2 regions of the Clostridium gelidum genome follow, and region 1 is predicted to be linked to the other one. Evidence: a T-box and tRNA genes for the amino acid it is inferred to sense, from the RefSeq annotation. Region 1 holds a T-box; the other holds one or more tRNA genes.

Region 1 (16,631 bases):
CCCACTCCTCCCTTACCACTCATAACACCAATAATTTTTTTAACATTATTCAAAGGATTATTTTCAATCATACAACTTTCCTTATCCTTATTACATCCATCCTTTGATGAACAAGAATTACAATCTGACATAAAATCATCTCCCTATTTTTAATAGCATTTGCCAATATTATATTATTACTATTTTTTGTTACTGTCAAATGCTATTAATATCTAAATTTACTTTATGTTTTATTATCAATCTCTGTTTTAAATGAATATTGATTTTAAAACAAATTTAATCATTTAAAAAGATTTCAAAAATTACATTAAACTTAATAACCATTTTAACTCAATACCTTCTGAGCCCGCATTTTTGGCGCATATTCTTCAGAATATATATGGTTCACCATATATATGGTAATATTCTGAAGAATAGATATGGTTTAGAATATATATTGTTCTTCATATTTATAGTTGTTGTTATGAATATTAACATTTACAATGGTTAAGAAAAAATACCTACACCACCTAAAAATCATTTTGCTACTAGATAGGTGCTTAATGAAAAAAGGCAATAAAGATTCGTATATGAATCTTTATTGCCTTAGCTTTCCTATTATTTCCGAGAAGTTTTTTAATTATTATTCATTTTCATAGGCTTCAAATAATTACTTCTTTTGTAGTCATTAACTAACCCTGCTTTATAATTCTTTATTCTTTATTCTTAATTTCTTTATTAATTCTTTCCATTAAGTCTTCTAACTTTAAATTTCCTTCATCTCCATTTTCCCTACTACGTAATGAAATTGTATTTTCATTCTCTTCCTTTTCTCCAACAACAATAATATAAGGTACTCTTTCATTTCTAGCTTCTCTTATTTTATATCCTATCTTTTCATATCTATAATCCATTTCAACTCTTATTCCATTTGCGCTTAATTCATCTTTAATTTTCGCACAATAATCATTGAATTTATTTGATATAGGTAATACTTTTACTTGAACTGGCGAAAGCCATGTTGGGAATTTTCCAGCAAAGTGTTCAATTAATATTCCCATGAATCTTTCTATACTTCCAAATATTACTCTATGAATAACTATTGGTTTATGTTTTTCTCCATCACTTCCAATGTAGTCTAATTCAAATCTTTGAGGCAATTGAAAATCTAATTGAATTGTTCCGCATTGCCATGTTCTTCCTATACTATCTTCAAGATGAAAATCTATTTTAGGTCCATAGAATGCTCCATCACCTTCATTTATTTTATACTCTAGATTCAACTCATCTAATGCACCTTTTAAAGAACTTTCTGCTAAGCACCAATCTTCTTCGCTTCCCATAGAGTCATCTGGTCTTGTAGATAATTCAAGGCTATATTTAAATCCAAATTTTGAATACACCTTATCAATAAGGTCAATAACTCCTTTTATTTCTGATTTTATTTGATTTGGTAACATAAATATATGAGCATCATCTTGAGTAAATGCTCGTACTCTCATGAGTCCATGCAATGCTCCTGAAAGTTCATGTCTATGAACCCTTCCAAGTTCACCTACTCTCATTGGAAAATCTCTGTACGAATGAGCTTCTGATTTGTATACTAACATTCCTCCTGGACAATTCATTGGTTTCAATGCAAATTCTTCCTCATCAATCATTGAAGTATACATATTTTCTTTATAATGATCCCAATGTCCTGAAGTTTCCCATAATTTTTTATTAAGCATTATTGGTGTCTCAATTTCAACATAACCTGCTTCACAGTGTAACTTTCTCCAAAAATCAATTAAATTATTTTTAAGAATTACACCCTTAGGTAATAAAAATGGGAACCCTGGTCCTTCTTCTACAAAAGAAAATAATTTTAGTTCCTTCCCTAATTTTCTATGATCTCTTTTTTTAGCTTCCTCTAAATTATGCAAATGAGTTTCTAATAATGTTTTATTAGAAAATGCTACACCATATACTCTTTGTAGCATCTTATTTTTCTCATTGCCTCTCCAATATGCTCCAGCTACACTTATTAATTTAAATGCTTTCACGTATTTTGTAGAAGGAATATGAGGTCCTCTACAAAGGTCAACATAATCTCCTTGCCTATACAAAGATATAGCTTCTTTTTCTGGTAAATCACGAATAAGCTCTACTTTGTATGTTTCTCCTTTTTCCTCCATTAGCCTTATTGCTTCTTCTCTAGAGACATCAATTCTCTCAAACTTCAAATTTTCTTTAATTATATTATTCATTTCAGCTTCAATCTTATCTAAGTCCTCCGCACTTAATGAATTTTCAATATCAAAATCATAATAAAATCCATTTTCTATTGAAGGTCCTATAGCAAGTTTAGAAATTTTATAAATTCTCTTAATTGCTTGAGCCATAATATGAGAAGTAGAATGTCTAATCACTTCAACTGCTTTTTCATCATCACATGTTAAAATGTTTACCTCATCATTATCTTTTAATTTACAATTCAAATCAACTAAGGTTCCATTAACTTCCCCAACTATTGCAACTTTAGCTAAATTCTTGCTAATTGAATTTGCTAGATCATAGATATTAGATTCATCAGAAATTTCTTTTATTGATCCATCTTTAAGTTTTATACTTATCATAATTTATTGACTCCTTTTTATTAGTTTTATTTATAAGATTAATTATTTATACAAAAAAAACACCCGTCCCTATCTTGGGACGAATGTATAATATCCGTGGTTCCACCCAAATTGAATTAAAATAATTCAATTCTTCTCAAAACTTTTAACGACTCTCACCGATGGCATTTTACTAATTCTAGCTAATAAGCCATAGCTCTAGGGTAGTTTTCTTATAGTCATATCTTGGAATGCTTACAGCCGGTGACACTCCCTCTCTTGAAACTGTATTCTATAATACTCGTCCCTTTCATTGCTGATTCTATATTTAATTTTTAAGAGTTTTGTGCACTTAGCTCTTGTTTATAGTCAATATTATCACTTTGGTAATATGTTGTAAATAGTTTTTTATTATTTTCTTTCATATGCCTTATTTGAAAATAATTCTTAATATTCAACATATATTATATTATATCAATTGTATTTTTATAGTAACGAGGTGGTTATTTATCAATAAATTTTCCTTATCACGTATAATGTTAACTTTTCTTTTATTAATTCTAGTATTTATTTTTTCACCATTTAAAGTGGACAAAACTAATGCTACATTTCTTGATAACAAAATACTCTGTAAGGCTTTAGTTGAAAATGTTACTTTTTCTAACCCAAACCAAAATTCTAAAATTAAGGTATTAGTATCTGAAGGTAAATATAAAGGTAAAGAATTTATATTAGACAATACTTTAGTTGTAAATGATTCTGAATTAGCTTTAAAACCTAATGATTTTGTTCAGATATCAATTCAAGCTGGTAGTAATAATAAATTAAATGCAACAATATATAATTATCCAAGAGAAAAAAATATTTTGTTATTAGTTGCATTTTTTATAGCCTTAGTTATTTTTATAGGAGGCATAAAAGGCTTCTATGCAATCTTATCTATTGCCTTTAATATATGTATAATTTATATGCTACTGCTACCAGGAATACTTAGTGGTTATAGTCCCATAAAATTAACAATAATTTGTTGTCTAATTATTTCTTTTTTTTCATTAATAATACAAAATGGATTGAATAAAAAAACAATTTCTTGCCTTATTGGAGCTTTAGGCGGTGTTATAATAGCAGGCATAATTACATTCATAATGAGCAATTCTCTTCATATTTCAATTAATTATGAAGAATTTTTATCCCTGTCAAAATATTCTCCAAATATTAAATTCGATTTTCAAGGAATATTATTTTCTAGTATTGTGGTTGGTGCACTTGGTGCTAATTTAGATATGAGTATGTCTGTAGCTACTTCAATGAATGAGATTAAAGAAAGCAATCCTAGTATAAGTAAACCTTTGTTGATTGAATCTGGATTTAATATTGGAAGAGATATGATAGGAACTATGTCTAATACGCTTATCTTAGCATATGTAGGAAGTTCTGTTGTTACTTTAATGGTTTTCTTAGGACATAATGTTAATTTTTCATATATAATTAGTCTTCAAGATATTTCTGTAGAAATACTAAGAGCGCTTGCAGGAAGTATGGGGATGATTTTATCAGTACCGCTTACTGTTTTCGCTAGAGCTTATATAGATTAATTTACTTTATATCGATATTTTGCATTTTTCATTCTACTTCTATTCATTTTTAGTTCTCAAATGCCAATTAAAATTAATTAAAATAGGTTGATTTATATATATCCCAAACAGGTAGTGTAACTTAATCTTAAACTCGTGCTAAATACGTAGCTTCATTATACTTAGAACCATAAGTCTAACTTCTGGTATTTAAAATACAATAAGAAGAGGCTATCGCACTAGTTTGATATGCCCCTTTGTACCTAACCCTATATAAGAAATTTAACTAATTATGATGCCCATCACATTTTTCTGTTCCATCATAGTTTCTTATTAATTTTAGAGATCTATTTTTCATTAATTCTATTGTATTTTGAACTGAATTGCCAATGCCAAAATATCTTGTTACACAAGCATCTGCTAATATATTAAATGCTAAGGGTTTTATTTTACCTGTTATTAAAGCCTCACAATCATGCTTTAACACTTCATTCCCTAATTTTTCTCCAGAGGAGCTTTGAAATAAATTATCATTTTTTATAGCTGTAATACTAAAATCCTCCATATTAACAATGAGTAGATATAAGCCATTCTTCAAATTCTTCTGCTACCTTACTATCTAAGCTTTTTCCATCTGCCGTCACTGCAATCTTCATTTTTATCCCTCACTTTATCTATAATTTATAAGAAAGTATCTTCGGATATAATCTCTACTGAATCACCTATATTTATTTTTCCGCCTTTAATTACTATTCCAAATCTACCTTCTCTACTAACTATATAAGGTCTACCATATTCCTTATATTCTTCTTTTCCAATATGTAATATTTTAATTATAGCCTCTCCGATTCGAACTAATGAGCCCACATTTTGCTCATGGAGTGAAATACCTGATACTGTAATATTTTCAGTAAATCCACCTTTTTCAACTTCTTCAATTTTATCTATAGGAACCTTATCTAAAGCTTCTATAGATAAAAGACTTACCTGCTTATCCCAATCTCCTGCATGTGCATCCCCCTCTATACCAAATCCTTCTATAGCATTAACCGATACAACTTGTTTTTTTTCAGTACCTCTTTTATCACTAATATTTAAAGAAACTACTTTTCCCATTAAACTCCCTCCAAATTCCCCAAACTTTATCAAATTAAATCACAATCGTTTACACTGGCTTAATACCTAACTCCACAATTCTAAAAATATCATTGTTTTTATATTTTTACAACTAAATTATCTATCTATTTCAGATTTATTAAATTGATGCTCATTTAACCTTAGTCATGCTGTCGTAGTATCGTACATCTTATGTTTTTATAATTATTAATAGCATTTGTTATTTTATATTACTTTATTTTGTTTTTATTGTCAAATGCCAACAAAAATTATTGACTTACTTTTTTAAACAGCTTACTATTAACTATAGATACAGCTAATTTTCTCATCAAAATATAATAAGAAATTAAAGTAAAATGGATAAAAATATTTAAAAATAAAAAGTAATTTAAAAGGTGGTCTCATAAATGTATATTTCAGATGAACTTATAGACAGATTTATTAAAGAAGATGTTCCATACTTAGATTTAACTACTTTGGTATTAGGCATTAGTAGTCAAAAAGGGACAATACAATTCTTTTCAAGAGAAGATGCTGTACTTTGTGGTACAGAAGAAGTTGCCAAAATATTTAACAAACTAAACATACAAGTAACTAAAACTTGTCCTTCTGGTACTTTAATAAAGAAAAATGAAATTTTCATTGAAGGAAAAGGAAATGCTGAAGACCTTCATACAGCATGGAAAGTCTCACAAAACATTCTTGATTACAGTTCTGGAATTGCTACAAAAACAAAAATTTTAGTTGATAAAGCATCTAAAATAAATCCAAATCTTCATGTGATCACTACAAGAAAAGTTATTCCTGGAACAAAGGATTTATCTATAAAAGCTGTTGTTGCTGGAGGTGGATTTTCACATAGATTAGGATTATCAGAAACGGTATTGATTTTCAAGCAGCATTTAAACTTCTTAGGTGGTACTGATGAGCTTATAAAAATTCTAGAGAGTGTAAAATCTAAAGTCTGTGAGAAAAAGATAATAGCTGAAGTGGAAAATATAGATGAGGCCATTAAACTTTGTAAATGTGGTATTGATGGGCTTCAATTTGATAAAATTCCATACGATGAATTAAAAAAATATGTAGATATTTTGAAAAACATTAATCCTTCTATTGTTATTTTAGCCGCTGGAGGTATTAATGAAAGTAATATCGAAGAATATGCTAAAACAGGAGTTAATGCAATTGTAACTACTTCAGTGTATTATGCAAAAGCTATTGATATAGGATGTAAGATAACAAAAGATATTGCAAGCAATTAAATAGTATTAAAAATTACATATACCTTATGAAGAGTCAATTTGTAATATTTACAGTAAAACTACTAATATTACAAATTGACTCTTTTAGAAATTCACTTTAAAAGTTTTTTCAATTACTTAAGGCACAATCAAAAAAATAACAAGTCCATTTGCCATGGATATTTTGGACTTGTTATTTATTTTCATGTGCCTAACTATCCGAAATACAGCTTATAAGTTTCATTACTCTGAACACGGACAAAATCTTTCTAATCCCATAAGTGCAGAAGCTCCAGCTAAAGTAGTTCCAAAAAATATTCTTGGCTTATTCTCTACAAATAAACTTGTTATTGTATTATTTGATATAGTGCTTCCAGTTGCTACAATAACATCACACCATTTAAGTAAAGCTTCTGTATCTTTATTACCATCTTCAACCATAACTCCATATTTTACAGTATTTATATTATCTTTATCTAGATCAACTATCCTAACTTTAAAACTTTTACTAAGTCTATCTAACATGCTTGGCTGGTATCCTATTAAAGCTATTTTAGGATTACCAAATCTAGATTTTAAATAACTCTCTAACTCTATTGAACATTTTTCTGGTCCACTATCTCTACAATGAATTGTTTTATCTGCAAGTTTTAAATATCTACAGACTGCATTTAAGGTAGCAATATAAATTGCTATATTAAAATTAGTGTCTAATGGCATTTCTATTATATCTTTAAGGGTTCCAGAATAATTTCCAGGCATATCTGTGAAAGCTTGCCCTTTCACTCCATTAAAGTCCGCCTGTAATAATTTTTCTTTTCCCTTTAATATAGGAAAGTCCTTTTTTTCTGTTTCGCCAATAGCTTCTTTTGAAGTTAAAGCCCTTCCTGTTACTTTTACTGTATTATCCATTAAATTATTATCTGTAACTATTCAGCTATTGAATAAATTTATTATATATTAAATAATTTTTCAAAAAATTATTCCTATTATTCTTAGCTTTTGGTATTATAAATATTGTCTTTTAAAAAACTAATGATAAGGTGGTGACTATCGTGAGCGAAGGCAAAATTATAGAAATCTATAATCAAGGATTAACGCAAGTTATGAGTGTTATAAAAGAACTTACAAATGAAATAAAAGGTCTAAATTCTCAAGTAGAAAAAATTTCAAAAGAAAATAAAGCTCTCGGTGAGCGTGTTCAATCTTTAGAAAAACAAACTCAAAAGAATAGTAATAACAGTAGCAAACCACCATCGACAGATGGTTTTAAAAAGAAAACTAAAACTTTAAGAACTAAATCAGGCAAAAAACCTGGTGGTCAAGAAGGTCATGATGGAAAGACACTTGAGCTTACTGAAAATCCAGATGAAATAATTGTACACACTGTAGATAAATGTGATATTTGCGGAGAATCCTTACAGGATGTAGCTCCGGACAGTATAATTGTACGACAAGTGGTTGATCTACCAGAGACTAAAGTAAAAGTTACTGAACATAGATCAGAAGTTAAAAAATGTCCAAAGTGTAGAAGAAAAAACACCGGTAAATTCCCTGAGGGAATAACAAACACAGTTCAATATGGCGATAAAGTAAAAGCGATAGCTGTTTATTTAACTCAATATCAATTAATTCCGTTTAAACGTGGTGCTGAATTGATTTCTGATATGTTTAATATAAGTTTAAGTCAAGGTACAATAGTCAATTTTAATAATAACTGTCATGAAAAATTAGAACTTGTTGAAGAAAATATAAAAAATGCAATAACTAATTATCAAGGTGCTGTACATTATGACGAAACTGGAATATATATAGATAAAAAACGCCAATGGCTACATGTTGCTTCAAATGATAAATATACTTATTATGAAGCACATGAAAAACGAGGTAAAGAAGCTATTGATGATATAAATATATTACCTAAATTTACCGGAACAGCAGTACATGACTGCTGGAAGACATATCATCAATACTCTTGTGAGCACGCTTTATGCAATGCTCACATATTAAGAGAGTTAAATGCTATATCAGAGCTAGAAAAACAAAAATGGGCAGAGCCTTTGAAAAATCTATTAGTAGAAATAAAAAAAGAAGTAGATTTATCTTGGAATACTGCCAATGCCTTAACTTTAGATAAAATTGAAGCCTTTGAAAAAAGATATGATCAAATATTAGAAGATGGCTTCAAAGAAGATTATATAGCAAATAGTAAAGCATACAGTAAAAAGAAAGTAAAGAAAAGTACTAGTCTTAATCTATTAAATAGATTAAGCGGTTATAAAAATCAAATACTTGCTTTTATGTATGATTTTGAAATACCTTTTGATAATAATCTTGCAGAGCGTGATCTACGAATGACTAAGGTTAAACAAAAAATCTCTGGAACATTTAGAAGTAAAGATGGCGCAAAAGCATTTACTAGAATTCGTGGATATGTATCCACGGTTCGAAAAAATAGCTTGAATACTTTGGATTGTATAAAATCAGTATTTACTTCAAATATAATCGATCCGACCTTAGTTTAACTAAGATATTTCTAGGGGTATTGAGAATAAGTTGATACCCCTATTTGCCATACCTAAAAGTATATCTATTAAAATTTTAAATGACTACAGCTGAATAGTTACTATTATCTTTTACAATCTCTATAAATCGTTTAAATAAATTATTATAAAATTTGTATTCGCTCATATATTTCATCTCCATACTTAAAATTATTGTTACAAACAAATTTAGCTACAAATTCTGTTGTAGGATTATTGAATATATCTTTTGGTGTTCCTATTTCACATATTTGTCCATTATTAATAACAGCTATTCTATCTGCTAAATATAATGCTTCATTAAAATCATGTGTCACGTGAATTGTTGTTGTATGTAATCTTTTGTGTATTTTTTTTAAATTAATCTGGAATTCTCTTTTCGTATTTGGGTCTAGTGCACTACTAACCTCATCTAATAAAAGTATTTTAGGGTTTGTAACAATAGCTCTTGCAAAAGCTACTCTTTGCTTTTCCCCACCACTTAAATTATTAGTTTTTCTATTTAACAAATGTTTAATGTTTAGTATTTCAGCCATATCATCTAAAACTGCATTAATTTCTTGTTTTTTCATCTTCCTTGCTTTAAGACCAAAAGCGATATTCTCTCTTACTGATAAATGAGGAAATAATAAACAACTCTGATATACAAGTCCTATATTCCTGTTTTCTGGTGGCACTTTTGTAATATTAATATTATCAATATAAATATCGCCTTTATCTATATTATACATTCCTGCTATAGATTCTAAAATAACTGTCTTTCCTGTTCCTGTAGGTCCTAATATAACAAAGTATTCTCCGTCATTTACTTGAAAATTTATATCTTTAAGATTAAATTCTTCAAAGCTTTTATAAACGTGATTAACATTAAGCATACCACCTCTCCCTTTCTACTATTTTAAGTATATGTTATCTTTTTTACATATAAATTCAAAAGTAATTAATCCTATAATAGAAATGATAATTAAAATTGTTGCTGCTGCTAAAGCTTTATCTAAATTTCCACCTGATAAATTTAGAAATATTGCTACTGGTAATGTTTCTGTTTTCATTCTTATAGATCCAGCAAGCATTAACGCAGTGCCAAATTCTCCAAGAGTGTTTGTCCAAGTTATAATTATAGCAGTAATCAATCCATTTCTAGCTAAAGGAAGGCTAACTTTAAAGAATGTTCCGAAACTGCCATATCCTAAGGTTCTTGACATAAATTCAAGCTTAGGATTTATATCCTCAAAGGTTGTTCTTATAATTCTAATCATATATGGAGCATTAATAAAAAAATGAGCTAATATAATTCCTTTCACTGAAAACACAGGATCTAAATGTAGTTTATTAAGTAAAATACTCATTTTTTCATTACTACATAATAATAACAATGCAATTCCTGATGCAATTGGTGGAATTGAATTTGGAATTTGAATTATCCCACTAACTATTCCTTTTCCATAAAAATTAAATTTAGCTAATCCATAGGAAATAGGAATTGCAAATATCAATGAAATCAAAGTTGCTATAGTTGATGTATATAACGTTGTTTTTATTGCAAATTTAATTTCTTCATCCATAAGGCTTTCTAAAATATAAGGTAAACTTCTTTTTACAACTGAAAATATTGTAAGCAATATTAAACCTGTAAGCATAATTACAAACATGCCTATGACAACCTTAAAAAGAATATCTTTATACTTTTCTTTAAACATCTTCCTAGTTTCCTTTACTGTATTGGCTTTAGATTAAATTTCTTAAGTATTTCATTAGCCTCATCAGATCCTGCATACTTCATAAACTCCTGTGCTAATTCATTATCAGGTGAACTTTGCAAGGTACAGATAGGCATAGTCTTAATTGCATTTTCACTTTCTGGAATAGCTATTAAATCTAAATCCTTTGATGCATTTAAAATATTATCTTCCCATACAATAGAACAATCTCCCTTACCTTGCGAAAGGAAAGTAACTACTTCATTTACTGTGCTAAAGGTAGCTACTGTATTATTTTTCGCTGCATCTAATACTCCCTGTTTTTCAAATAACTTATTTGCCAGCTTTCCTAAAGGTGAAGTTTGTGGATCACCTATAATAATCTTAACTCCTGATTTACCAAAATCCTTTAAAGAATTGATTTTTGCTGGATTTCCTTTAGGAACAGCAATAGCAGGTATATGTTTTACTAATTCTTTTTCATCTTTAATTAAATTTTTATCCTTTGCTACTTGATAATCCTCTACTGATGCTAAAATACAAATATCACCTTTCTTAGTAATTTCCATTTGACTTATAAGCTCAGTGGAATTAGCATAAGTAAATTGAACATCAGCACCATATTTTTCTTTAAATTTTTCTCCAATAGTATTCATTGGATTATTTACACCTGCTGCACAATATACAAGTAATGTTTTCCCCTCATATTTCTTATTTTCTGATGTATCTAATTGGTTTTCTGCTTTTTTAGTAGTATTTGAATCTCCTTGCGCTGGTTTTTGTGTTGCAGTGCACCCTAAAAATACTGTTATGATTATTAAATTAATTAATCCTGCCCATATAATTCTTTTAAATTTCATTTATACTCCCCCTTGTGCTTATATTTAAAAAAAAAAATAAAACATTACAAAACATAACTATATAGTTTTCACTTCGTTGTGTTTTACAATGTTTTATTATATTATATATTATTCCCTTTATTAACTCAACAGTTTTATTGTCAAATGCCACAAAAAAATATTGACTTACTTTCGTAATCATCTTAACATTAATTGTAAATGTAACTTATTTTTACATTCGAATATAACAAAAAAAAGAATGCCTATTAAGCATTCTTTCAATATCAATCAATCTTTTTTAATACATCATCTATAAACTTTTCCTTCCCCACTCTATCCATAACTCCTGAAATTCTCTCACCTTTATTACCTATTTCTCTGTAATGTTCCATAATTTTATCGATAACAAACACTACCTCTTCTTCTTTGAAAATTTTCCCAAGGGAATCTCCAATTCTTATTCCCCTTCCAAATCTTCCACCAACAAATATTTCTGCACCTTTTTCTTTAGCAAGGGCTGCATTAGTCCTACAAACTTTTACACATTCACCACAACTTACACATAAGTCTTTATTGTAAATTATTTTTTTATCTATTACTTCTAATGCTTTTTGTCTACAGCCTTGTACACAAAGACCACAACCAATGCAGTTATCTAAATTAAATTCTGGTATTGTTCTACCCATTACTCCAATATCATTTATATTTGCTTTTGCACAATTGTTAGCACATCCAACAATACCCATTTTACATTTATGTGGTGTATCTGTTCCAAAGTATTTGCTTTCCAATTGTCTGCAAATTTCTTGAGTATCAATATTTCCATGAAGACATACAGTTCCTTTACATGCAACTAATGGTCTTATTTTTTGACCTGTACCACCATGACGTAGTCCTAATCTTTTTGCTTCTTCCATTACATTTTTTGCATCTTCATCTTTAATCCAAGGAATTTCCATTTGAAGTCTTGTTGTAAGACCAACATAGCCTCGTCCATATTTTTCTGCAATCTTATTAATATTATTTAATTCCTGAGTAGTAAAATTTCCTGCTTTACTTAAAAACCTTACTGCATAATGCTCTTTATCATTTTGTAATAAAAATCCTAAGCCCTTCATTTCTTTTTGTCTCTTTGCATTAACCATAAAAACTATACATCTCCCTTAAAATTATCGTTTTTTACATAAAGCACAATCCAAAAAATAACAAGTCAATTTTCCTCCTTGCCTGATGAAAAATATCCACACTTTAGAACAGAGCAGCTATGCTACAATATGGAACTTTTCTGCATATCGGAACTTATATTTGCAATTAGGGAACTTGTTATTTATTTTCATGTACCTAAAACGAGATTCTGATGGTTTTAAGTATAATACATGTCTATTCATAAGTGAAATAAGTATTTGTAATATAATCATAAATATATTTTATGATTCAAAAGCTCTATTCTTTCTACATATAAAATGATACAAAACATTAATCCTCATATTAATATTGGCTGTAAGATAACAAATGATACTATGTATTTAAATAAAATTTCTTAATAAATTTACATTGTAACACTATATTATTTTTAAATTCAAAAGAGAGGAAACTCCTTATTTAAGTTTCCTCTCCTTATATTATACAACTGTTTTTAAAAATACTGCATATCCTCTATCTGCAATCATAATGTGTTTACTAATCCATTCTGATAGAAAATCTATAATTTCTAATATTATTTTTCTTTGATTCTCATCTATATCTTCTCTTGAAGATACTTTATTTATCTTATTTACATAGATTTCATGTTCTTCCGCTTGGTCGTGGGTATGATTATAGTTATATTCTTTTAGCATATTTTCTTCATACTCAAAATGATATTTTGTATATTCTAAAAGTTCATCAATTATTGTCATTATTTCATCATATCTATCATATCCATCATCTATTATTGCGATATCATATGCTCTTTCTCCTATTTCCATTAACTTTTTATGTTGTTTATCAATTTCTTCAATGTTTAAATTATATTCTTCTTTCCATTTAAATGCTGCCATTTCAATCTCCCCTTGTTACTTAATAATTATTATTACTAAAGATATTTTATCATATGTTTTTGGCAAATGCAAATTAAATTTAGTAGTAAAAATATTTAATAATATGCCTTAGCAAATTAGAAATACTATATATGTATTTAAAAAGCAGACAGTCTAACTTTAATTTAGACTATCTGCCAAACATGTAAATTCATTATACTTATACAATGTCTGAGCCATGTTTATAAATACTGAAAAGCAGGTATATCTAATTTAGCCTACCTGCCAATCACGTAAATTTATTATACTTTTGCTTTCTATAAATGTGCATTAACCTTATTTGTTATATTTTGCTCTGGCATAAAACCAGCTAAGTTTTCTACAGGGACTCCATCCTTAAATATAATCATAGTTGGAACTGCAGCTATTCTATACTTTTGAGCTAGATTATTGTTTTGATCTATGTCTACCTTAAAGAATTTAGCTTTATCTTCCATTTTATTGCTAACTCCCTCAAATACTGGAGCTAACATCTTACATGGTCCACACCAAGTTGCAGAGAAATCAACAACTACTACCCCTTTAGTATTTTCAACATTTTCAGCAAATTCATTACTATTTAATACTTTAACCATACTTAATTCCTCCAATTTATATTTTCTAATTTTCCTTACTTCTTATGATTTAATTATAAACTTATATTTTTGCTACCTCTGTGACTTAATCACTTAATTCACTTTCAAAAACTAACAACTCAGTATAATAGTCCCTTTTATTTTCTACTCCTAATTAAGCACAATCAAAAAATAATAGACCAGTATGAGCGTATATTTGGTCTATTATTTATTTTCATGTGCCTTAAATTATCTAAAATTATATTCTGTAACAATACTTTCTCTATTTTGAGTTACATCATTAAAATATTCATAAAGCGATAATCCTAAAAAGCTTCCTGTTATATTGTAAACATTATTAAATCCTAGATTTTGAAGAGCTAAAACAGCATTATAACTTCTTTGTCCAGTTCTACAGTGTAAATATACAGGTTTATCTTTTGGAATTTCATTTATTCTTTCTCTAAGTTCACTTAATGGAATATTAACTGCATTTTTAATATGACCATTTGCATATTCTCCTCGTTCTCTAACATCTACTATATAAGAATTATGTTCCACAAGTCCTCTAACAAAATCAACATTAACTTGTTTAAAATCTCCATTTAAAAGATTTGAACCAACATATCCTGCATAATTAACAACATCTTTTGCTGTAGAAAATGGTGGTGCATAGCATAATTCTAAATCTTTTAGATCTTCTACAGTTCCACCAAATTTAATAGCTGTTGCAATTACATCAATTCTTTTTGTAACATCGCCTTTGCCTATAGCTTGAGCTCCTAAAATCTTTCCTGTTGGAACTTCATAGAGCAATTTAAAATGCATAGGTGCTGAAGTTGGCATAATTCCAACTTTATCTGAAAGTATAACCCTTACCACCTCATATTTTATTTTCATATTAAGAACATTTATAAGAGCTTCATTTAAGCCTGTTGATGCTCCATTATAATCAAAAACTTTTATAGCTGATGAACCTATATATCCTTTATTTAATCCTTGCTTTCCATTTATATGATCTGCTACTGATCTAGCTTGCTTTTGAGCTGGACCTGCAAGTGATAATTTTGCTGCTGAATGAGTCAAAGCATTATAAATTTCTATTGCATCTCCAACTGCATATATATTATCATCATTAGTCTTATAATTTCGATCTACTTTTATTGCTCCAGTTTCACCAATATCTAAAGCTGCTTCTTTTGCAAGCGCAGTTTCTGGTGCTACTCCTATAGCCATAACTACGACTTTAGCTGTAATCTTTTTACCAGAAGCTAATACAACTACATCTTTTTCAAACTTTTCAACTTTATCTCCAACAATTAAGTTAACACCTTTATCATAAATTTCTTTATGAAGAATTTGAACCATATCATAATCAAAAGGTCTTAATATCTGATCTGTTCCTTCTATAAGCGCTACATTGTAATCAGCTTCCCTTAAATTTTCTGCTGCCTCAACTCCTATAAATCCACCACCAATAACTGCTATATCCTCAGCATCAATTGATTTTATATATTTATTAAGTTTGTCTATGTCCACAACATTCCTTATTGTAAAAATGTTGACCTCTTCAATTCCAGGAATATTAGGAACAATTGGTTTTGCTCCTGGAGACAATACTAACTTATCATAACTTTCCTTATATGTTTCACCAGTTAACAAGTTTTTAACTGTTACATTTTTTTCTTCTTTATTTATATATAACACTTCGTTATTTACCCTAGCCTGAATATTATATTGAACTAGAAATTTTTCTGGACTCATTAAAACCAATCTATCTGGCGTATCTATTATTCCACTCAAATGATATGGAAGTGCACAATTTGAAAATGATACATGAGGCCCTTTTTCAAACATTATTATTTCATCTTCTTCACTAAGTCTTCTAAGTCTTGCTGCTGCAGATGCTCCCCCTGCAACTCCACCTACTATTAATATTTTCTTCTTCATAATACTTCTCCTCCTAATTTAAGATAGCGTAAATGTACTAACCCTTATTATTTTCTTTTTGTTCCTACATATGAACCCATTCCACCTGAAACATTAATAACATCAAACCCCTGTTTTGTAAGACTACTACATGCTCTTGCACTTCTTCCACCAGATTGGCACATTATGTAGTATTCTTTGCTTTTATTTAAATACTTATCTGGTTCATTTAAAAGTTGGCCCATTGGAATGTTTTTCGCGCTCTTTATACTTCCACCTTTATATTCATAATCTTCTCTAATATCAATTAATTCAACTTTTCCAATTAAATTATCAATATCATTTACATTAATAACTTTTCCATCATTTCCTTTAAAAAATCCAAACATTTTTATCTCCTCCTAAATTCACTATTTATTTTAATTTAATATTTATAATATTGATTTAAACTTTTAATATTTCATTTAAATCCTTAAGTATT
Region 2 (16,631 bases), 380 kb from region 1:
AGCACCACCTATTCTTCTAGCTTTAACTTCTAGCAGTGGCATTACATTGTTCATAGCGTCTTCAAATACTTCTAAAGAATCTTTTCCACTTCTTTTTGCCATTAACTCAAATGCGTCATAGCATATTTTTTGGGCTACGCCCCTCTTACCATCTTCCATTATACTATTTATAAACTTAGTAACAACTTTTGAATTGTATACTGGATCTGGTAATACATCTCTTTTTGAAATATGTCCTTTTCTTGGCACTTTTCTTCCCTCCTTAACATTTTAAATTTAAGTTCATCGGTACTCGGTACTCTTATAATACCGTAAAGTGCTACATCTTTTACATCTATATATAAACTAAATTTAAAATCTATAAATTCTGTTACAGATAAGCACTACACTTAGTTGAAAATCCTATTTTTTCTTAGGTCTTTTAGCACCGTACTTTGATCTTCCTTGTAATCTGTTAGCTACTCCAGCACAATCTAATGCACCTCTTACAATATGGTATCTAACACCAGGAAGGTCTTTAACTCTTCCACCTCTTATAAGAACAACACTATGTTCTTGTAAGTTGTGACCTACACCACCAATATATGCAGTTACTTCATATCCATTTGTTAATCTAACTCTTGCAATTTTTCTTAACGCTGAGTTAGGCTTCTTAGGAGTTGTTGTTTTAACAACTGTACATACCCCTCTTCTTTGTGGACACTCTTTAAGTGCTGGTGCAGTTGATTTAACTACTGCTGTTTTTCTGCCTTTTCTTACTAATTGGCTAATAGTTGGCATTTTTTCACCTCCTGAAATTTATTTATCTATTTTTAAATTAAGATAAAGCTAATTTATTGGATTATATAACATTTCTTTATGTAATTATGTTATATATTTTATCCAATTACATCTAATTTTTATACATTAAACTGATATCTAAATCATAAGTTATCAACTTAAATACATAAAAACAATGATGTTGACATTTATTTGTGTGATTTTACATTTCAAATCACACAAACTGTATTTTATCATTTAATTTTACACATGTCAACATAATTAAATTCTATTCTTCAACAGTTTCTGTAACAGTTTCTTCTATTACTTCTTCATCTGTCTCTATCTTTAAATCTCTGTATCTCATCATTCCAGTCCCAGCAGGAATTAACTTACCAATAATAACATTTTCTTTTAATCCAACTAAAGGATCAACTTTACCTTTAATTGCCGCTTCTGTTAAAACTCTTGTTGTTTCTTGGAATGAAGCTGCTGATAAGAAACTATCAGTTGCCAATGCTGCTTTAGTTATACCTAATAGAGTTTGTTCTCCCTTTGCTTCTTCTCCACCAAATTCTCTAACTCTTGCATTTTCAGCATGAAAATCAAACATATCAATCAATGTTCCTGGTAATAATTCTGTATCTCCTGACTCAAGAACTTTTATCTTTCTAGTCATTTGTCTAACAACTACCTCTAAATGTTTATCATTGATATCAACACCTTGTAATCTATAAACTTTTTGAACTTCTGAAAGTAAATATCTTCTTGCACCATCTATTCCCTTTATGCTCATTATATCATGTGGATTTACTGAACCTTCTGTGATTTCATCTCCAGCTTCAACATAATCATTTTCACTTACATTAATTCTAGAACCAAATGGGATTTCATAACTACGTTCTTCCCCATCTGAACCTATAACAACTACGGTTCTCTTCTTCTTTGTGTCTTCAATTTTAATATTTCCAGTAATTTCACTTACTATTGCAAGCCCTTTTGGTTTTCTAGCTTCAAATAATTCTTCAACTCTAGGTAAACCTTGAGTTATATCTGCACCTGCAACTCCACCTGTATGGAATGTTCTCATTGTAAGTTGTGTTCCTGGTTCTCCTATTGATTGGGCTGCTATAATTCCAACAGCTTCTCCAATGTCAATCTTTTTAGCAGTTGCCATATTCATACCATAACATCTTGCGCAAACCCCAACTTTACAAGTACATGTAAATACAGATCTTATTTTAACTTTCTTAATCCCTGTTGAAACTATAGTATCAGCTATATCTGGATTCATGTATTCATTTCTTTGAAGTACAACTTCACCCGTATTAGGATTAACAATATCTTCCGCAGTATATCTCCCAATTAATCTTTCTCTTAATTCTTCGATAACTTCGCTGCCTTCCTTTATTTCACTTACATAGATTCCATCTTCTGCACCACAGTCTTGTTCTCTTACAATAACATCTTGTGATACATCGACAAGTCTTCTTGTTAAATATCCTGAATCGGCAGTCTTTAAAGCTGTATCCGCATTACCTTTTCTAGCACCATGTGTAGACGAGAAATATTCTAATACATCTAAGCCTTCTTTAAATGATGCTCTGATAGGTAATTCAATAATCTTACCTGATGGACTTGCCATAAGTCCTCTCATTCCAGCTAATTGTTTGATCTGAGACTTGGATCCTCTGGCCCCAGAATCAGCCATCATATATATTGGGTTAAACCTATCAAGACTATCCATTAATGCATTGGCTACATCTTCAGTTGTTTTAGTCCACTTTTCTATAACTTTTTCATATCTTTCTTCATCAGATATAAATCCTCTTTTATACATCTTTTCGATCTTATCAATAGTTTCATCGGCTTCTTTAAGTAAAACATACTTAGCATCTGGCACTACTATATCTGATGTAGCAACAGTTACAGCACCTATAGATGAGTAATGATAACCTAACGATTTAATATTATCAAGCATTACAGATGTTTTTACTGGACCATGTTTAAGATAACATTGATCTATTATTGTTCCTAATGTTTTTTTAGTAGCTAAGACATCAAATTCTAAATTGAATTTTTCTTCTTCATTTTCTCTACTAACTAATCCTAAATCTTGTGGAATTGATTCATTAAATATTATCTTTCCAACAGTAGTCTTAATAACTTTAGATTGCATTAGTCCATTAAATTCTCTAAACATTCTAACATTTATTTTAGCATGTATGCCAATTTCTTTAACTTCATATGCCATTATTGCTTCATCTTTACTGCTGAATGTCATTCCTTCGCCCTTAGCTCCATCTTTATCAATTGTTAAATAATATGATCCAAGAATCATATCTTGTGTTGGAACACAAACTGGTTTACCATCTGATGGCTTTAAAATATTCGTTGCTGCCAACATTAAGAATCTAGCTTCCGCTTGTGCTTCTACTGATAACGGAAGATGGACAGCCATTTGGTCACCATCAAAATCAGCATTATAAGCTGTACATGCTAATGGATGAAGTTTAATCGCTCTACCTTCTACTAGTACTGGTTGGAATGCTTGAATACCCAACCTATGCAATGTAGGTGCACGATTAAGTAATACTGGATGATCTGCAATAACTTCTTCTAATACATCCCATACCTGTGGTTGCACTCTTTCAACCATTCTCTTAGCGCTCTTAATATTATGAGCTAATCCATCTTGTACTAGCTTCTTCATTACAAATGGCTTAAATAATTCTATAGCCATTTCTTTAGGAAGACCGCATTGATACATTTTTAATTCTGGTCCAACAACTATAACTGATCTACCAGAATAGTCAACTCTTTTTCCAAGTAAATTTTGTCTAAATCTACCTTGTTTACCCTTCAACATATCTGAAAGAGATTTTAAAGGTCTGTTTCCTGGACCAGTTACTGGTCTTCCTCTTCTACCATTATCTATAAGTGCATCTACTGCTTCTTGAAGCATTCTTTTTTCGTTTCTTACTATGATATCCGGAGCACCTAAATCCAATAATTTTTTCAATCTATTATTTCTATTTATTACTCTTCTATATAAATCATTTAAATCTGATGTTGCAAATCTACCACCATCTAATTGAACCATAGGTCTTAAATCTGGCGGAATTACTGGTATTACATTAATTACCATCCATTCAGGCTTATTTCCTGATTTTCTAAACGATTCTACAACTTCTAGTCTTCTTATAATTCTAACTTTCTTTTGTCCAGTACTTTGCTTAAGCTCTTCTTTTAATTCCTTTGACCCATTTTCCAAGTCAATTTGATTAAGCAAATCTTGAACTGCTTCTGCTCCCATACCTGCCACAAAACTTTCATCACCATATTTATCTATCGCTTCTCTATATTCTTTCTCATTGAGAAGTTGCTTCTTCAATAATGGTGTCTCTTTTGGATCTATTACTATATAAGATGCAAAATATAAAACTTTTTCTAAAGCTCTTGGTGACATATCTAAAATTAATCCCATTCTTGATGGAATACCTTTAAAATACCAAATATGAGATACTGGAGCAGCTAATTCTATATGCCCCATTCTTTCTCTTCTTACTTTAGCCTTTGTGACTTCAACTCCACATCTATCACAAACTATACCTTTATACCTTACTCTTTTATACTTTCCACAATGACATTCCCAATCTTTCATTGGTCCAAAGATTCTTTCGCAGAATAAGCCATCTCTTTCGGGCTTTAATGTTCTGTAGTTAATTGTTTCAGGTTTTTTAACTTCTCCTCTTGACCATTGTCTTATTTGTTCTGGAGATGCTAAACCAATTTGTATTGCATCAAAATTATTAAATTCAAACAAGGGTAAATCCTCCCTTCAAAATTAGTGTTCATCATTAAAATCGTCTAGTTCTAATTCACTTTCAATTTCGTCTATATCAACGTTCTCTTCATAATCAACTTCGTCTATATCTTCATCTTTAGTTTGATCATAACTATCATCTATAATTTCTGGTTCTGGTACAATTACTCCCTCAGAACTTTCTATATTAACTTCTAAATTTGCCATGTCGTCATCTACAAATTCTTTCAAAGTTACTTCTTCATGATCATTGTTTAAAACTTTAATGTCTAAGCATAAAGCTTGTAGTTCTTTAATAAGAACCTTAAATGATTCAGGAACTCCTGGTTCTGGTATATTCTCGCCCTTAACTATAGCTTCATACGTCTTAACTCTACCTACAACATCATCTGACTTAACAGTTAATATTTCTTGTAACGTATGTGCTGCTCCATATGCTTCTAATGCCCAAACTTCCATTTCACCAAATCTTTGACCACCAAATTGAGCTTTACCTCCTAATGGTTGTTGAGTAACTAGCGAGTAAGGACCTGTAGATCTAGCATGAATCTTATCATCTACCAAATGGTGAAGTTTTAAAATATACATTATACCAACAGTTACTGGATTATCAAATGGTTCTCCAGTTCTACCGTCATACAATATAGTTTTAGCATCTTCCCTAAAACCAGCCTTTAACATGCACTCCGTAATTTCAGGTTGAGTTGCACCATCAAATACTGGTGTGGATATATGCCAACCCAAATGGCTAGCTGCCCAACCCAAATGTACTTCAAGTACTTGCCCGATATTCATACGAGAAGGTACTCCAAGTGGATTTAAACATATTTGAAGTGGTCTGCCATCTGGTAAGAATGGCATATCCTCTTCTGGTAATATTCTAGAGATAACCCCTTTATTACCATGACGTCCTGCCATTTTATCTCCAACTGAAATCTTTCTTTTTTGTGCAATATAACATCTTACAAGTTCATTTACTCCTGGATTTAATTCATCTCCATTTTCTCTTGTAAACACTTTTATATCAACTATTATTCCAGCTTCTCCGTGAGGAACTCTTAATGAAGTATCTCTTACTTCTCTTGCCTTTTCTCCAAAAATTGCTCTTAATAGTCTTTCTTCTGCTGTAAGTTCAGTTTCACCCTTTGGTGTCACTTTACCAACTAATATATCTCCTGATCTTACTTCTGCACCTATTCTGATAATACCTCTATCATCAACATCTTTAAGTGAGTCATCACTTACATTTGGTATATCTCTTGTTATTTCTTCTGGTCCAAGTTTTGTATCTCTAGCTTCACATTCATATTCTTCTATATGCATAGATGTAAAGACATCTTCTCTAACCAATTCTTCAGAAATTAACATAGCATCTTCATAGTTATAACCTTCCCAAGTTATAAATCCCATTCTGATGTTTTTACCTAATGCAATTTCTCCTAAATCTGTAGACGGACCATCTGCAATTACTTGATTCTTAAATACTATTTCACCCGTATCTACTATAGGCTTTTGATTAATACAAGTTCCTGAATTACTTCTCTTGAATTTCAGCATTTTATATATATCTGTTTTTCCATCTGATTCTCTCTTAACTCGAATTTCACTACCTGATACATAAGTAACAACCCCTGCATTCTTTGCTTTCGGTAGTACTCCTGAATCTACAGCAGCTTTAAATTCTATACCAGTACCAACAATTGGTGCTTGTGAAATTAATAATGGAACTGCTTGACGTTGCATATTTGATCCCATAAGCGCTCTTGTTGCATCATCATTTTCAAGGAATGGAATCATAGCAGTAGCTACTGATACCATTTGTCTTGCAGATACGTCAATTAAATCAACTTCTGTAGCTGGTACATCTAATACGTCTTCTAAGTGTCTTATTGTTACTTTTTTGTTAACAAAATGTCCTTTTTCATCCATAGGCTCTTTAGCTTGAGCAATTAAGAATTGATCTTCTTCATCAGCTGTGAAGTATCTTATTTCTTCTGTTGCTCTTGCATTTTCTTTATCAACAATTCTGTATGGTGTTTCAATAAAACCATATTCATTAACTTTAGCAAATGTAGCTAACGAGTTAATAAGCCCGATATTTGGGCCTTCTGGTGTCTCGATTGGGCACATTCTTCCATAATGAGAATGATGAACGTCTCTAACTTCAAAACCAGCTCTTTCTCTTGAAAGACCTCCTGGTCCTAATGCTGATAATCTTCTTTTATGTGTCAATTCTGACAATGGATTTGTTTGATCCATGAATTGTGATAATTGAGAACTACCAAAAAATTCTTTAATAGCTGCTGCCACTGGTCTTATGTTAATTAACATCTGAGGAGTTATTGATTCTTGGTCTTGAATAGTCATTCTTTCTTTAACTACTCTTTCCATTCTAGATAAACCAATTCTAAATTGATTTTGTAATAACTCTCCTACAGATCTTAATCTTCTATTGCCCAAGTGATCTATATCATCAACATAACCTATTCCATAAGTTAATCCTAATTCATAACTAATAGTTGCAAATATATCATCTCTTATAATGTGTTTTGGAATAAGTCTACTAATATTTTTCTTTATCTCTTCTTTAATACTTTTTTCATCCGAGAAATTATCTAATATTTCCTTTAATGTAGGATAATGAACTAATTCTTTTATTCCCAAATCTGAAGTATCAAAAGAAACTTGCTTCTTTATATCTACAAAGTTATTGCTAATTACCTTAATGACTTTATCATCTATTAAGACATCAACTGATTTAATACCTATGTTTTGAATATCTTCAGCCATTAATCTACTTATTTTTTGCCCTTTTTCTGCTATAATCTCACCAGTTTGTGGATTAACAATATCATTTGCTGCTACTTGATTAGCAATTCTTAAACTTAATGCAAGTTTTTTATTAAACTTGTATCTACCAACTCTAGATAAATCATATCTTTTTGCATCAAAAAACAGCGTATCAATTAAAGAGATAGCACTATCTACTGTTGGTGGTTCTCCTGGTCTTAATCTCTTATATATTTCAAGCAATGCTTCTTCTTTAGTTTTAGTATTGTCTTTTTCTATTGAAGCTCTAAATCTTTCTTCTTCTCCAAAGAAATCTAATAATTCTTGATCACTACCTAATCCCATAGCTCTTGCTAAAATAGTAATTGATAATTTTCTTGTCTTATCAATTCTCACATAAATTATATCGTTAGAATCTGTTTCATACTCTAACCATGCACCTCTATTAGGGATTACAGTTGCTGAATATAATTTTTTACCACTCTTATCTCTAGAGTAGTTATAATATACTCCTGGAGATCTTACTAATTGACTAACTATAACTCTCTCAGCACCATTTATTACAAATGTACCTTGTTCTGTCATTAATGGGAAATCACCCATAAACACTTCTTGTTCTTTAATTTCACCAGTTTCATTGTTTTGTAGTCTGATTGAAACTTTTAATGGTGCCGCATAAGTTGAATCTCTTTCTTTGCATTCTTCGACAGAATACTTGATATTTTCCATATCAAGTTTATAATCTATGAACTCAAGTACTAAATTTCCTGTGAAGTTTGTGATAGGATTAATATCCTCAAATACTTCGTGCAACCCTTCTCTTAAAAACCATTCATAAGAATCTAATTGTACCTCAATTAAATTCGGCATTTCAGTAACGTCATCAACCTTACCAAAACTCATTCTTGTTCTTTTTCCAACTTGGACAGGATGTACCATGAATTTTCACCCCTTGTATAAAATAAACTAAAATAGCCAAAAGCATACTTTCCCTAAGGACTTTTTACTTTCGGACAACTTCTTTTTATAGTATAACCATTATTCACCAGGTTATACTCTTTTTTTCCACTACAAATATATACTATCCCATAGTGAATAATACATTACATTATAATATCATAGGATATTTTTCTTGTCAATAATATTAATAAAGATTAATTTAGCTATAAAGCTATATAAAATACTTATTCTTTAACAAGCATTTTATATAGCTTTATAAATAGAGTTTAAAAGAGGTGCTTTTATAAGCACCTCTTTTGCTTTAAGCAAACTACTTAACTTCTACAGCAGCTCCAACTTCTTCTAATTTAGCTTTCATATCGTTAGCTTCATCTTTAGAAACGCCTTCTTTTAATGTCTTAGGAGCTCCATCAACTATTTCTTTAGCTTCTTTTAATCCTAATCCAGTTATTTCTCTAACTGCTTTGATAACTTTAATTTTGTTATCTCCTGTACTTACTAATACTACGTCGAACTCAGTTTTTTCTTCAGCAGCAGCTCCAGCTACAGCACCTCCAGCTACAACAGCAGCAGCAGCACTTACTCCAAATTCTTCTTCACAAGCCTTTACTAATTCATTTAAATCTAAAACGCTCATTTCTTTTATTGCTTGAATTATATCTTCTCTTGTCATTTTAATAGCACCTCCGAAATTTTTTGTTAATTTTTTTACTTTTTATTATTCTGCAGATTCAGTTCCCTTGCTATCAGCAATAGCACTTAATACACGTGCAAAGCTTGATATTGGAGACTTGATACTTCCAAGAAGTTTTGCAATAAGGATTTCTTTTGATGGTATTGTTGCTAATTGTTTAATCTTAGCTTCATCAAAGATTTCTCCTTCTACAATACCTGCCCTTAATTCTAGACTTTTATGATCTTTAGCAAAATCATTTAGCACTTTAGCTGCTACTGTAACATCTTCATAACCGAATGCAACAGATATAGGTCCTTCTAAATATTCTACTATACCATCTAATCCTAATTCTTTAGCTGCTAAAATAACTAAAGTATTTTTATATACTTTGTATTCAACTCCAGCTTCTCTTAAATTTTTTCTAAGAGTAGTATCTTCTTCAACAGTTAAGCCTTGATACTTAGCAAGAACAACAGCTTTTGATTTTTCTAATTTTTCCTTAATCTCAGCAACTTTTGCTTCTTTAAGTTCTCTGTTTTTATTCATTATTGTAGTCCACCTCCTCACAGTTTCAAACTGCTTCTTTCATTAAAAAAGACCTTCCGTAGACAAGGAAGGTCTTATAATATCATCTATTATCATAACCTAAGTAGGTAGTCATCTTTACGCTTTCGCACCCACTGTCTACGGAAAAAATATTCTCTTTTACAACATTAGAAATTATATCACTTAAATCTGCTCAAGTCAATACTAATCTAAAGCTTTTGTAGGATTAATTCTTGCACTTGGTCCCATTGTACTTGAAACAGATACCGATTTTAAATATTGTCCCTTTGCCGCTGATGGTTTTGCTTTAACTAGCGCATCCATTAATGCTTTAAAGTTTTCCTTTAATTTTTCATTTCCAAATGATTTCTTTCCAATTGGGCAATGAACTATAGATGTTTTATCTACTCTATATTCAACTTTACCCGCTTTGATTTCTTCAATTGCTTTAGCAACATCAAAGGTTACTGTTCCTGACTTTGGATTTGGCATTAATCCCTTAGGTCCTAATACTCTACCAATTCTACCTACAACACCCATCATATCTGGAGTTGCAACAACTACATCATAATCAAACCAATTTTCACTTTGGATTTTTTGAACTAATTCATCAGCTCCAACGAAATCTGCTCCAGCTGCTTGAGCTTCTGCTGCCTTATCTCCCTTTGCAAACACAAGAACTCTAACTGTCTTGCCTGTTCCGTTTGGTAATACAACTGCTCCTCTAACTTGTTGGTCTGCATGTCTTGGATCTACTCCAAGTCTTACATGTAATTCAATAGTTTCATCAAAGTTTGCCTTTGCAGTCTTTAATGTAAGCTCTAATGCATCCATTGGATTATATAATGCACTTTTATCTATAAGCTTTGCACTTTCAATATATTTCTTTCCCATAATTTGCCTCCTCTGTGGTATTAACGGTTTTGACCTCCCACTTATTTTTACGAATTATTCTTCAATAGTTACGCCCATACTTCTAGCTGTTCCTGCAATCATTCTCATTGCTGATTCAACATTTGCAGCATTTAAATCTGGCATTTTAGTTTCAGCGATCTTTTTAAGTTGTTCTTGAGTCAACTTACCAACTTTTGTTTTATTAGGCACTCCAGAACCACTTTCTAATCCTATTTCTTTCTTGATTAGAACTGCTGCTGGAGGAGTCTTTAATATAAAGCTAAAAGATCTATCTTGGTAAACTGTAATAACTACTGGTATTATATACCCAGCTTGATTTGCAGTTTTTGCATTGAACTCCTTACAGAATCCCATTATGTTTACACCGTGTTGACCTAAAGCTGGACCTACAGGTGGAGCTGGTGTTGCCTTTCCTGCTTGAAGTTGAAGTTTAATCATTCCAGTTACTTTCTTAGCCATTTTGTTATTCCTCCTATTACTGTGGTATATACGAACTTTTAGTTCTCCCACTTAATTAAAATTAGTTTAGTTATATATTAAACTAATTTTTCAACTTGATTAAAGTCTAATTCAGCAAGAGTTTCCCTGCCGAACATATCTACTAAAGCTTTCACTTTACGCTTTTCTAAAATTATCTCTTGTATTATAGCTATTGATTCTCTCAACGGCCCTGAGATAATTCTAATGCTTTCCCCTATCTCTAAATCAATCTCAATAGGACTTTCTAAAACTCCCATTGATTCAACTTCTTCATCTGAAAGAGGAACTGGTTTTGATCCTGGACCAACGAATCCTGTTACGCCTCTTGTATTTCTTACAACATACCACGCTTCATCGCCCATTAACATTTTTATAAGCACATAACCCGGAAACTTTTTCTTCAATAAGACTTTTTGTTTTCCGTCTTTTTCTTCAATCACTTCTTCCATAGGTACTTGTATATCATGGATTAGTGCTTGAAGATTTCTATTTTCAATTGCTTTTTCTAAATTTGCTTTAACTTTATTTTCATATCCTGAGTATGTATGTACTACATACCATCTTGCTCTATCACTCATACTTGTCAGGTGATCTTACATCACCCAAACCTCCCTTTTACTTCAATTTTAAAATTATTTTAAAGAGGTTCTCGAAAATAAAGTCCAGTCCACCAACTAATATGGTATACATTAGCGTGAATACTATAACTGCAATAAATGCTTTCTTTGTCTCATCTTTTGAAGGCCAAATTATTCGCTTAACCTCTGATTTAACCTCTGTAAAAAAAACAAACAAGCCATTACCTTTTATAGTTTTTTCAGTTTTTGCATTGTTTTTTACTGACATATCTTCACATCCTTAAATTTAATAACTATATGTCATTACTGCGGCTAATTATTTTGTTTCTCTATGAAGAGTGTGCTTTTTACAGAATTTACAATACTTTTTCATTTCTAATCTATCCGGATTATTTTTTTTGTTTTTCATTGAATCATAATTTCTTTGTTTACACTCTGTGCATGCTAAAGTTACTTTTGTTCTCATGACTGCACCTCCAGTTTTCATATATTAAACAAGAAAATTAATTTCTTGCTCATCTCTAATTTGCATTATTTAAAATGTCACGTTTATACAATATCATAAAATATCCAAGTTGTCAATTTCCCTTTAAATAGGACTAAGTTCTACAACCTAGTCCTATTTAAATAGCAATTACTTTTTATTTTTGTATGCTAGTAACAACTCCAGAACCTACTGTTCTTCCACCTTCTCTAATAGCGAATCTTAATCCTTCATCCATTGCGATTGGTGTGATTAATTCTACTTTCATATCAATGTGGTCTCCTGGCATTACCATTTCCATTCCATCTGGTAATTTTATTGATCCTGTAACATCTGTTGTTCTGAAATAAAATTGTGGTCTATATCCATCAAAGAATGGTGTATGTCTTCCGCCTTCTTCTTTCTTTAATACATATACTTGACCTACAAAGTTAGTATGTGGATGTACTGAATTTGCTTTTGCCAATACTTGACCTCTTTGGATATCAGCTCTTTGTACTCCTCTTAATAATGCTCCGATATTATCTCCTGCTTGCGCATCATCTAATAACTTTCTGAACATTTCAATTCCAGTTACTACAACTTTCTTCTTTTCTTCACTTAATCCTACGATTTCTACTTCGTCTCCTACGTGAAGTACTCCAGCTTCAACTCTTCCTGTTGCAACTGTTCCTCTACCAGTGATTGTAAATACATCTTCTATTGGCATTAAGAATGGCTTATCTGTAGCTCTTTCTGGTGTTGGTATATAACTATCTACAGCGTCCATCAATTCATTTATACACTTAATTGATTCTGGATCTTCTGGGTTTTCTAATGCTTTTAATGCTGATCCTGTTACTACTGGAATATCATCTCCTGGGAAGTCATATTCACTTAATAATTCTCTAACTTCCATTTCAACTAATTCTAATAATTCTGGATCATCTACCATATCAGCTTTGTTTAAGAATACTACCATATATTCTATTCCAACTCTTGATCCTAATAGTATATGTTCTCTTGTTTGTGGCATTGGACCATCTGCTGCTGATACAACTAATATAGCTCCATCCATTTGTGCTGCTCCTGTAATCATGTTCTTAACATAATCGGCATGTCCTGGACAGTCAACGTGAGCATAATGTCTGTTTTCTGTTTCATACTCAACATGTGATGTATTAATTGTAATTCCTCTTTCTTTTTCTTCTGGTGCTTTGTCTATTGCTGCATAATCAAAGGCTTGTGCAAAACCCTTCTTTGATAATACTGTTGTTATTGCTGCTGTTAATGTTGTCTTACCATGGTCTACGTGACCTATTGTTCCAATATTAACATGTGGCTTGGTTCTTTCATACTTTGCTTTTGCCATTATAATTTTCCTCCCTTATTTTCTTCTAATAAACTTTGCCTAGTGTTTTCTTATTTTTATTATTTGGAGCTCACAATCGGGATTGAACCGACGACCTCCACCTTACCAAGGTGACGCTCTACCGACTGAGCTATGTGAGCGTTCAAAAATCTTTATGTTCTTTGATATACCAATTATAAAGTTTACTATCATTTTTTTTATTTGTCAATACAAATCCTTACTTTAAATCTAAGCACTTTTCTAATTTTCTTTTTACTCTTTGCAATGCATTATCAATAGACTTTGAATGTTTCTCCAAATCACATGCAATCTCTTGATATGATTTGCCGTCTAAGTATGATGTAAGAACTTCTAATTCTAACCCAGATAATACCTTAGAAATTTTTTCTTCAATATATTCTATTTGTTCTTTACTTATCATTAATTCTTCTGGATCTGTAATTTTTATTCCCGCTAATACATCTAAAAGAGTTCTCTCAGATTCTTCTTCATAGATTGGTTTATTTAAAGATATATAAGTATTTAATGGAATATGTTTTTGCCTAGTAGCCGTTTTTATTGCAGTTATAATTTGTCTAATTATACATATTTCTGCAAAAGCTTTAAATGATGTTGATTTTTCTGGATTGAAGTCTCTGATAGCTTTATATAACCCTATCATGCCCTCTTGATAAATATCTTCCTTGTCCGCTCCTATTAAAAAGTATGATTTAGCCTTCGCTTTTACAAAGTTTTCATATTTTGAAATTAAATATTCTTGGGCTCTATTATCTCCACTTTTAACTTGTGCAACAATTTCTTCGTCTGATTTATCTCTGAAATCTAAAAAAATTCTCAACTGCTCACTCTCAACTCTCTTCTACATTCAACTGACTAACTATTTAGACAATTATACTCCAGTAAAAATAAGTTAGTCAACTGAATTTACTTGCTTCTTCTAATTTCTTCTAATATTTTAGCTGTCTTGTCATCTATATTATCACTTATAATATTTTTTTGTGCACTTTTATTTTTATCACTTTTAAGTTTTATAGATTTTTCTACATTTAGTACTTCATTATAGAATTCTAGGGATGACATTCTAACTGCACCTCTTTGAAAAACAGTTTGTTGTTCTAAGTTATCTGAAGTAACCACAACTATTTCATGTTTTCGGCCTAATGCATTTACGTTTTTTTCAATATAACTATCTGCAGTTTCTCCATCTTTTGTAAAAACCACAGAAATATTTTTGTTTATTTCTTCTTTTTTTTCTAAACTCCCTATAACTTTATGTGCATCAAATACTAATACTATTTTGCAAGCTTTAAAAACTCCATAATTATGTAGCTTATCTATCAATGTTTGTCTTGCACCTTCGAAGCTAAAATCTTTTTTTTGCTTTAAATCCGGCCAGCTATTTACCACATTATACCCATCCACAAAAATAGTTTTCACCATATACCTCTTTCTATTTCAATCGTCCTTTTAAGACTTCATACATAATTATACCACCAGCTACCGAGGCATTTAAAGAGTTAATCTTTCCGACCATTGGTATCTTTATTAGTTTATCACATTTTTGTACTGTTAATTTAGAAATTCCTCTACCTTCATTTCCAATTATAATTGCACAAGGCCCACTAAAGTCTACTTGGTAACTATATTCTTCTGCTCTTATATCTGCTCCATAAACCCAAATACCTTTTTGTTTTAAATCTTCTATTGTTACATTTAAATTTGTTACTTTAGCTATTTTCACATGCTCTATTGCACCCACTGAAGATTTATATACGGTTGCACTTACAGATGCACTTCTTCTCTTTGGAATTATTATTCCGTGTACTCCAAACAATTCTGCAGTTCGTACTATTGATCCTAAGTTATGTGGATCTTCAACTTCATCTAATATAACAATGAATGGTGCTTCTCCTCTTTCTTCTGCTAACGCTAATATGTCTGATACCTCTGAATACTTATACGGAGTTACCTTTGCTATTACGCCTTGATGGGTTGCTCCATCACACATTGAATCAAGTTTTCTTTTATCTACTTCTTTAATCAAAACTCTTTTTTCTTTTGCTAAACCAACAATTATATTTATGGATCCTTCCAATTTAGTATTCGCTATGTATAATGTTTCAATTGTTCTATCGCCTTTCAGAGCCTCAATTACTGCATTTCTACCAATAACTATATCTTCCCGCTCTTCAACCTGACTATTTTCTTTGCTTATACTAACCTCTGCTGTGTTTTCCTTTTTTAGCTTACTTTTAGTCTCACTATAATTTTTGTCTTTATCTCTTATTCCAGTTTTCTCGTCATTCTTTTCACTTTTAATAAATTTACCTTTTGAATTAAAATTTTTCGCCTTGCCTTGCATTATAAATCCTCCTTTTGTAATTTACTTTATAATTTCAATACTTTTATTAAATATAAATTCTAATCTTTCTTTATTTCCTGTTAAATATAAATATCCTACTAACGCCTCGAAACCTGTTGCCATTCTATAATCTCTTACTTCTGCATTCTTAGGAACCGTTGGAGACTTAGCATTTCTCCCTCTCTTATACACAGCATCTTCTTCCTCAGTTAGAAATTCTTCAATTTCATGCATTATGCATGATTGACTTTTTGCTTTAACATACCCAATGGCCTTAACGTGAATTTTATTCGCTGATAATGCTGTATTCTGTGTCAAAATATTAGTCCTAATAAAAACTTCGAATATTCCATCTCCAATTATTGCTAATTGAAGTGGGTTTAACATTCTTGCTTCATCTTTTGAAAATTCTCTCATTCTTAAATCATCTAACATTATAATTCTCCTTTTAAATAAGGCATATTCAAAAAATAACAGGCCAATATGCTAATGTATTTACTCGTTATTTTCTTTCATATGCATAAGGGTTGCAAAATTGCAACCCTTTTTTCAATTAATTAATATGTTTCCACCTAACCCCTTGTGGTGTATCTTCTAAAACTATATTTCTATTCTTTAAATCATCTCTTATCTTATCTGATAAAGCAAAATCTTTATCTTTCCTTGCTTTTTGTCTTTTATCAATAAGTGCTTGAATTTCAGCTTCCAAATCCTTCTTTATATGATTTTGAAGAATCCCAAGTGGATTTCCAAGTTCTCTAATTAAAGCTTCTGATTCTTTACATAATTCAACTGATGAACCGATATTAACATTGTTATTAATATCTTTAGTCAAATCAAATAATACTGAAATTGCATCTGCTGTATTAAAATCATCGTCCATCTTTTCAACAAATCTTTCTCT

The links. The T-box of region 1 lies ahead of thrS (threonine--tRNA ligase). A T-box ahead of a tRNA ligase gene usually reads a tRNA of that ligase, here a tRNA-Thr.
Region 2: it encodes a tRNA-Thr, which carries the amino acid that the T-box ahead of thrS (threonine--tRNA ligase) is inferred to sense. The anticodon was not compared.

Annotation. Positions count from the first base shown of each region.
Region 1 covers NZ_AP024849.1:564,694-581,324, reverse strand. The annotation lists gene psyc5s11_RS02740 (Mrp/NBP35 family ATP-binding protein) at 1-131, opposite strand, end outside; gene thrS (threonine--tRNA ligase) at 693-2,597, opposite strand; T-box leader at 2,670-2,899, opposite strand; gene psyc5s11_RS02730 (YibE/F family protein) at 3,113-4,171, shown strand; gene psyc5s11_RS02725 (NifB/NifX family molybdenum-iron cluster-binding protein) at 4,437-4,715, opposite strand; gene psyc5s11_RS02720 (MOSC domain-containing protein) at 4,832-5,266, opposite strand; gene modD (ModD protein) at 5,674-6,528, shown strand; gene psyc5s11_RS02710 (Rossmann-like domain-containing protein) at 6,751-7,419, opposite strand; gene tnpC (IS66 family transposase) at 7,563-9,032, shown strand; gene psyc5s11_RS02700 (ABC transporter ATP-binding protein) at 9,176-9,925, opposite strand; gene psyc5s11_RS02695 (ABC transporter permease) at 9,944-10,750, opposite strand; gene modA (molybdate ABC transporter substrate-binding protein) at 10,765-11,610, opposite strand; gene psyc5s11_RS02685 (4Fe-4S binding protein) at 11,874-12,734, opposite strand; gene psyc5s11_RS02680 (bacteriohemerythrin) at 13,212-13,628, opposite strand; gene trxA (thioredoxin) at 13,925-14,242, opposite strand; gene psyc5s11_RS02670 (FAD-dependent oxidoreductase) at 14,471-16,171, opposite strand; gene psyc5s11_RS02665 (rhodanese-like domain-containing protein) at 16,219-16,539, opposite strand; gene psyc5s11_RS02660 (Crp/Fnr family transcriptional regulator) at 16,595-16,631, opposite strand, start outside.
Region 2 covers NZ_AP024849.1:186,988-203,618, reverse strand. The annotation lists gene rpsG (30S ribosomal protein S7) at 1-249, opposite strand, end outside; gene rpsL (30S ribosomal protein S12) at 403-780, opposite strand; gene rpoC (DNA-directed RNA polymerase subunit beta') at 1,049-4,585, opposite strand; gene rpoB (DNA-directed RNA polymerase subunit beta) at 4,607-8,314, opposite strand; gene rplL (50S ribosomal protein L7/L12) at 8,646-9,008, opposite strand; gene rplJ (50S ribosomal protein L10) at 9,054-9,557, opposite strand; ribosomal protein L10 leader region at 9,593-9,719, opposite strand; gene rplA (50S ribosomal protein L1) at 9,762-10,451, opposite strand; gene rplK (50S ribosomal protein L11) at 10,506-10,931, opposite strand; gene nusG (transcription termination/antitermination protein NusG) at 11,009-11,530, opposite strand; gene secE (preprotein translocase subunit SecE) at 11,568-11,798, opposite strand; gene rpmG (50S ribosomal protein L33) at 11,847-11,996, opposite strand; gene tuf (elongation factor Tu) at 12,172-13,365, opposite strand; tRNA gene psyc5s11_RS00905 (tRNA-Thr) at 13,430-13,505, opposite strand; gene sigH (RNA polymerase sporulation sigma factor SigH) at 13,583-14,203, opposite strand; gene psyc5s11_RS00895 (NYN domain-containing protein) at 14,290-14,802, opposite strand; gene rlmB (23S rRNA (guanosine(2251)-2'-O)-methyltransferase RlmB) at 14,816-15,727, opposite strand; gene psyc5s11_RS00885 (Mini-ribonuclease 3) at 15,749-16,162, opposite strand; gene cysS (cysteine--tRNA ligase) at 16,281-16,631, opposite strand, start outside.